Regions from separate parts of the Faecalibacterium sp. BIOML-A4 genome, predicted to be linked through region 1. Evidence: riboswitches for the same ligand, from Rfam matches in the RefSeq annotation. Region 1 holds a riboswitch; each other region holds the start of a gene.

Evidence for each region. A riboswitch is a leader RNA that binds a small molecule or an ion and turns the genes downstream of it on or off. The one in region 1 is predicted to bind FMN.
Region 2: linked by a shared signal. The riboswitch ahead of GKG34_RS04955 (ECF transporter S component) and the one ahead of ribD (bifunctional diaminohydroxyphosphoribosylaminopyrimidine deaminase/5-amino-6-(5-phosphoribosylamino)uracil reductase RibD) in region 1 are both predicted to bind FMN.
Region 3: linked by a shared signal. The riboswitch ahead of GKG34_RS07605 (ECF transporter S component) and the one ahead of ribD (bifunctional diaminohydroxyphosphoribosylaminopyrimidine deaminase/5-amino-6-(5-phosphoribosylamino)uracil reductase RibD) in region 1 are both predicted to bind FMN.

The regions. Positions count from the first base shown of each region.
Region 1 is NZ_WKZG01000002.1:34,419-36,682, reverse strand. Features, by position in the region: gene ribD (bifunctional diaminohydroxyphosphoribosylaminopyrimidine deaminase/5-amino-6-(5-phosphoribosylamino)uracil reductase RibD) at 1-998, opposite strand, end outside; FMN riboswitch at 1,150-1,264, opposite strand; gene GKG34_RS01880 (resolvase) at 1,584-2,087, shown strand; gene GKG34_RS01875 (hypothetical protein) at 2,232-2,264, shown strand, end outside.
Region 2 is NZ_WKZG01000005.1:81,895-84,158, reverse strand. Features, by position in the region: gene GKG34_RS04960 (mechanosensitive ion channel family protein) at 1-684, opposite strand, end outside; FMN riboswitch at 853-972, shown strand; gene GKG34_RS04955 (ECF transporter S component) at 1,123-1,722, shown strand; gene GKG34_RS04950 (MATE family efflux transporter) at 1,849-2,264, opposite strand, start outside.
Region 3 is NZ_WKZG01000009.1:27,349-29,612, reverse strand. Features, by position in the region: gene GKG34_RS07615 (helix-turn-helix domain-containing protein) at 73-426, opposite strand; gene GKG34_RS07610 (nitroreductase family protein) at 579-1,097, shown strand; FMN riboswitch at 1,196-1,311, shown strand; gene GKG34_RS07605 (ECF transporter S component) at 1,429-1,878, shown strand; gene GKG34_RS07600 (riboflavin kinase) at 2,083-2,264, shown strand, end outside.

The sequences.
Region 1 (2,264 bases):
ACACCTGCACCCTCAATGGGTGCTTTGGCATCCCTTCCTCCGAACAGCTTCGGGGCAATGTAAGCCTGTACCTGCTGCACGATGCCGCTTTCCAGTGCAGACCAGTTCAAGGTTCCGCCGCCTTCCAGCAGAATGCTGTCGATCTGCTCCTGCCCCAGCTGTTCCATCAGTTGCAGAAGATTCACATGACCGCAATGCGCTTCCAGACAAAGGACCCGGCACCCGGCCTGTTGATATGCCGCCTGCTTCTCCGGGTCGCCGCAGCAGGTCGCAAGAATGGTCGGAACCTGTTTGGCGGTCATGACCACCTGTGATTGCAGCGGTGTCCGCAAATGTGTATCACAGATGATCCGGACGGGATCACGGCCACCCTCTATCCGGCAGGTCAGCAGCGGGTCATCTGCTAGGATGGTTCCGACTCCCACCATAATGCCGCGGAATCGGTGTCGCTGCCGTTGAACATGATTCCGGGCAATTTCCCCGGTGATCCATTTGGAAGCGCCTGTGTATGTGGCGATTTTTCCGTCCATCGTCATGGCGTATTTCATGGAAACGAAGGGGCGTTTTGTGGTGATATAGTGGAAGAACACCTTGTTCAGCGCATCGCATTCCTCTTGCAGAACATTTTCGGTCACATCTATGCCGTGTGCGCGCAGGATTGCAATTCCTTTTCCAGCCACCAGCGGATTCGGGTCAGCAGAACCCACGACCACCCGGTGAATGCCCGCGTCCAGAATCGCATCCACGCAGGGCGGCTGCTTTCCGTAATGGCAGCACGGCTCCAATGTCACATACAGGGTCGCTCCCTGCGGATCTTCGGTGCAGGATGCCAGCGCATTGCGCTCCGCATGAGCCTGACCGTATCTCTGGTGCCAGCCCTGTCCGATGATCCTGCCCTCTTTTACGACCACGGCACCCACCATCGGGTTGGGAGATGTCCATCCGCAACCTTTTTTTGCAAGCTGCAAAGCCAGACGCATATACTCTTTGTCGTTCATCGTGTCGCCTCCAAAAGAAAAAGCCCTGAACAAAACCGTTCAGGGCAAGCCGAAAAGACACAAGGGACCCTTGTGCAAAAAAGAAAGCTCCAGAATGCAAACGCATCCCAGAGCAGCCTCCACAAGCGCAGAACCGTGCGGGCTCTGCGCTTGGTATCTTCTTTCATCCAGACTGTACTGTCGGCTTCGGAGTTTCACCGAATCATGCCTTACGGCTCGTGGGCTGTACCACCGGTAGGGAATCGCACCCTGCCCTGAAGATTTCTGATTCAATTACAGCGGCATTATAGCACGGCTCCTTTCGGATTGCAAGGGCATTCTGCAAACCGGGACGAAACCGGGATGAAGCGAATCGCTACAACAATAAAATCACATCGTCCGTAGGACAATGTGAACGGAGAATCCAAAGGGGCGCGGGTCGCCAGTGGCAACCTCAAAATGCGTTGCATTTTGAAGCGCTTGACCGAGCCGACAGGCGAGAGCAGCGCCCTTTGGCACACGACTTTGCTTGCAAAGTCTATTCCGAACAAGACGGTACGAACGGGAGATGCTGGAAATGGCAGCAGAAAAGACCAAGGTCTACACATGAAGGTGGATACCACTGCCATTGAGCAGGAGATCGCCGCCTATGAGAAGCAGCTGCGGCAGCACTACTCCACAAAATCCCGGCTTATGGAGGAGATCGACAGCCTTGACCCGGACGACCGGCACTTTATCGCCCGAAAATCCGACCTTGACGACCGCCTTTATAAGATGTACGATAAAATCGAAGAGGTGAAAAATGGACTGATGGATGCCCGGGCAAAGAAGCAGGCCATTGAAGCCGACAAAATCACAGGCGACAACATCTATAAGATTCTGATTTGCTTCGACAAGCTTTATGCCACCATAACCGAGGCGGAACGCCGCAGACTGGTGGAGATTTTGATCGACGAGGTGCAGATCTACCCGGAACGCCAGCCTAATGGACAGTGGCTGAAGTCCGTCCGGTTCAAGCTGCCCATCATCGACCATGACCTTGAATTGAGTTTGGACAATCAGGATCGTGTCGAGGTCGTGTGTTCGATGGTTAGATTCAAAAAGCATTGATCTAATGTGAAGTAGGGTGAACCGTTTTATGGATTCTGTTACACAGCGTATAAAAATGATCCGGCAATATGAAGGAAAATAAGAAGACCTGTGCGGTCTGGTGAAAAATAACAACACAAATAGTACAGAGAAAAGGAGCATCCCATGAACGCAAATATCAATTATGATGAGATCCCG
Region 2 (2,264 bases), on a different contig from region 1:
GGTGGAACGGAAGTTGATGTCGATCACTTCGCCTTCCACATCGCCCACAGTGATCCAGTCGCCCACCGAGAAGGGCTTGTCCAGCAGAATCACGATGCCGGAAAACAGGTTGCTGGCGCTTTCCTGTGCGGCCAGCGAGATGGTCAGACCAACCAGACCGGCACCGGCGACAATGCTGCCGATGGGAAAGCCCACTTCTTGTGCCAACGCTGCCACGCACAGCACGATCACCAGCACCTTGTAAGCGGTGTCCAGCAAAGAGCAGAGTGTTTTGTTGGAGCGGATCTCCGGGCTGCAGGAAGCCAGCAGCAGGTCGGCCAGATCCGATGCCGCATACAGGCCTTCGCAGACCAGCAGGGTCATGACAAGGCGGAAGCAGACCAACAGCAGCTTGGCAATGCCGGGAATGGCCCAGGGCAGGGAAGCTGCCGCCAGATATACGCCAACCGCAGTGCACATGCGCTGGATGGGTACCGCAAAGCTGCGCAGCAGGATGGGAGTGCCGTTAAAGTGCCACTTGCGGGCCAGCAGTGCCGGAATGCCCTTTTTGCTCAGCCAGCGGCGTACCAGCCATGCGGCAAGCAGAATGAGCAGCGCGCACCCTGCGCGCGCAGCCAGTGCAAACCAACCCTCCAGCAGCACAGAGCCAAACTCAAACGAAAGATCACGAATAGAAAAGATCATGATAACCTCCTGAATTTTATACGACCCATCTATGATACCATACCGCACCCACCCGGGCAAGAGCTTACAGAGAAGGGAGCTTGAAAGAATTACTTTGACATTTTTTGCACAAATTTTAAGATGCCCTCTTGACAAGCTGGGCCTGCCACGCTATACTTTGTGCCAGAAAGTTCGTTTCAGGGCGGGGTGAGATTCCCCACTGGCGGTAAAGTCCGCGACCACCCGCAAGGGTGCTGACCCGGTGCAACTCCGGGACCAACGGTATAGTCCGGATGCAAGAAACGGCAGGCAAATCGTTGTCTACGCGCCCTGTTGCAGTGTTTTTGTTGCAGCAGGGCGCTTTTCTATTTGTCCTTCCCGTTCCAAAAAACAAGATACGAAAAGAGCTTTCGGAACAATTTTTGTAAGGGGCATCTTACCCCGGGAAGGATCATTACCATGAAAAAAAGCACGACTCACAATCTTACTGTTGCCGCCATGCTCAGTGCGGTGGCCTTTATCCTGATGTTCATTGAGTTTCCCATTCCGATGCTCATTCCTTCCTTCGTCAAGATGGACTTTTCTGACCTGCCGGCTCTGCTGGGTGCCTTTGCTCTCGGCCCGGTGTACGGTGTGGTCATCAGCTTTATGAAGAACCTGCTGCACATCGTTATCAAGGGCACTTCCACTGCATGCGTGGGCGAGCTGTGCAACTTCATGCTGGGTGCGGTTTTCTCCGCTGTGGCAGGCGTTATCTATAAGCACCACAAGAGCCGCAAGACCGCCATCATTGGTGCTATTGCAGGCGCTGCAGCCATGGCTGTGTTCAGCGTACCGTCCAACTACTTCATCACCTATCCGGCCTATGTGCAGTTCTACCACATGCCGCTGGAAGCCATCCTCGGCATGTATCAGGCCATCCTGCCTTCTGCAGACAGCCTCATCAAGTGCCTTGTCATCTTCAATATGCCCTTCACGCTGGTCAAAGGCCTGCTGGATGCAGTGCTGTGCATGCTGATCTACAAGCCGCTGTCTCCCATCCTGCACGGCAGAAAGTAACTTGTTCTCCATTTTTTCTTCTTCTCAAATCATATAACCACAGCAAAACTCCCCGGTCAGGTCCCGCAGTGCGGTTCCCGGCCGGGGAGCTGTTATTTAGAGGAAAATATATCCGCCAGCGGTCGATCAGGCTAATGCCCCTTTGTCCAGCCATCTGCCGCGTACCAGCCGCACAAGGAACAGCACACCGCGCATGGTCAGCTCAAAGCTCATGGCCATCCATACGCCCACCAGCCCAAAATGCGGAGCCAGCAGGGAAGCCAGCGTGAGCCGGATGCCCCACATGCTGACAAGGTTCAGCACAAAGCATCCCGTGCTGTCTCCGGCACCCTGCATGGCACCGCTGGCAACGATACTGGCACCGAACATCGGTTCGGCCAGTGCTTCAATGCGCAGCACCTGTGCGCCCAGCGCAATAACTGCCGCATCTGCGGTGAAAATACCCATCAGGTTTGGCGCAAAAATGTACATGCCAACACCGGTCAGCGCCATGATGCCTATGCCCATGCCGGTGCACAGCCAGGCAAAGTTTTTTGCCATAT
Region 3 (2,264 bases), on a different contig from region 1:
CTTCCTGTGTTACTTGAAAAAAACATATATAAATTCGACAAACGGCAGTCTACTCTTCCCCAAATAGACTATTTACAGTTTTGAACCACAAGGCGGTGTAATATCCAATCCTTCAAGAAAGTGTATTCCCCAGTTACACATAGAATCTAATACCGGAATGATACTTTTTCCAAAGGCGGTAAGTGAATACAAGGTTTTAGGTGGTTTTTCTGGAATTACTTCTCTGTGAATCATGCCACATTCTTCTAAATCGCGAAGTTGTTGTGAAAGCATTTTAGGTGTGGCTTTTGGAATTAAGCGTTGTAATTCCATGTAGTGCAAAGGTTTTTCTATCAAATGCCAAAGAATGAGAGGTTTATATTTTCCTCCAATCAGAAAAAGTGTGGCTTCCACTGGACAACTAAATTGATCTTTTTGATAATTCATTTTTATAAATTCACTCCTTTTTGGGTACTTTCTTTGAGGGAAGTATCTACCTGAAAAGTGCAATCTTGTTATTCTACTGCACCATGTTAAAATTAGTACGACGGTTGAATATGTCAACTAAATTATACAGCACCAAGAAAGGATTGACCATGATGAATTTTATTGAGATTGCAAAAAAACGGTATTCTGTACGCAATTACAGCAGCAAAAAGGTAGAAAAAGAGAAGCTTGATAAAATTCTGCAGGCTGCTCATGTTGCACCAACAGCAGCAAACTTACAGCCGGTTCACTTAATTGCAGTAGAAAGCAAAGAGGGACTGGAAAAAATCAGCAAAGGGGCAAATATTTATAATGCTCCTCTTGCAATTATTGTATGTGCAGATCATAACAAAGCATGGGTTCGCCCATTTGGCCAAAAGCAAACCGGAGACATTGACGCAGCTATCCTAACAGACCATATGATGTTGGAGGCAACAGAATTAGGTTTAGGTACCGTATGGGTATGTTACTTTCAGCCTGATGTTATCCGGAAAGAATTTGATTTGCCCGATAATTTAGAGCCAATCAATATTTTAGTAATCGGTTATGGAAATGAAGAAGCTGCAGATACAGAAAGACATGACCATCTGAGGATTCCACTCACCGACTTAGTTTCGTATGAAAAACTGTAACTGAGTATAAGATGATTTCCGAAATGCTTCCGAACTTTCTTCAACTCATTGCTTCCAAAAGTGGTTGATGTTATAATTGCGAGGAAACAACTGAATAAAAGTGTCTTCGGGGCAGGGTGAAATTCCCGATTGGCGGTAAAGTCCGCGAGCGTAAAACGCACGATTTGGTGTAATTCCAAAACCAACAGTATAGTCTGGATGAAAGAAGATATGGTTAGATTTCCGCAGATTTTGAGAGGCTTACTTTCTTTTCTGTGGCCTAATTATAATGTTAACACCTGAAAGACCTTTTCTTTTGGGTGTTAATTTTTTGTCACGGAGGAAAGCAATTATGAACAGTAAAACAAAAAGAATCACCGCTATTGGGATGCTATGTGCAATCACTTATGTCACCATGGTTGTTGGCAGGATTCCGATTATTCTATTCTTAAAGTATGACCCATCAGATGTTATTGTAACTTTGGGCGGCTTTATTTGGGGACCGATGACTTCCTGTATCGTATCTGTCATTGTGGCAACCCTTGAAATGATTACAGTAAGCGATACCGGAATATTAGGTTGTATCATGAATATCGTACAAACACTATCTTTTGCGTGTACGGCGTCTATCATTTACAAAAAAAAAGCACACTCTATCTGGTGCACTGATTGGCCTGGCATCGGGGTGGCTAATAACGGTTATTGTTATGCTGCTGTGGAACTATTTGGTAACACCACTTTATATGGGGTATCCAAGAGAAGCGGTTGTGGAATTGTTACTCCCTGCCTTTCTTCCATTTAACTTGTTGAAAGGCGGGTTAAATGCATCCATTACCTTTTTACTGTATAAGCCCATAGTTACCGCTTTAAGAAAAAGTGGATATATTTCTACTTTGGAAAAAGACACAAGGCAGCAACATACTGGTCTACTTATACTGGCAAATTTCATCATTGTGACTTGTGTTTTGATCATCCTATCAATGAATGGAATTATATGAGGATCGAAATGAAAGAAAATACGAATGCGCCTATTTACACACTAACGGGAATCGTTATACACGGCCGGGGTATTGGAAAGCATGTGGGGACACCTACCGCAAACATGGAAATAGCAAAAAATACATTTTTGCCAAAGACAGGGGTATATGTGGCAGATATTCTTTTAAGTGACAAGAGATATTATGGTGT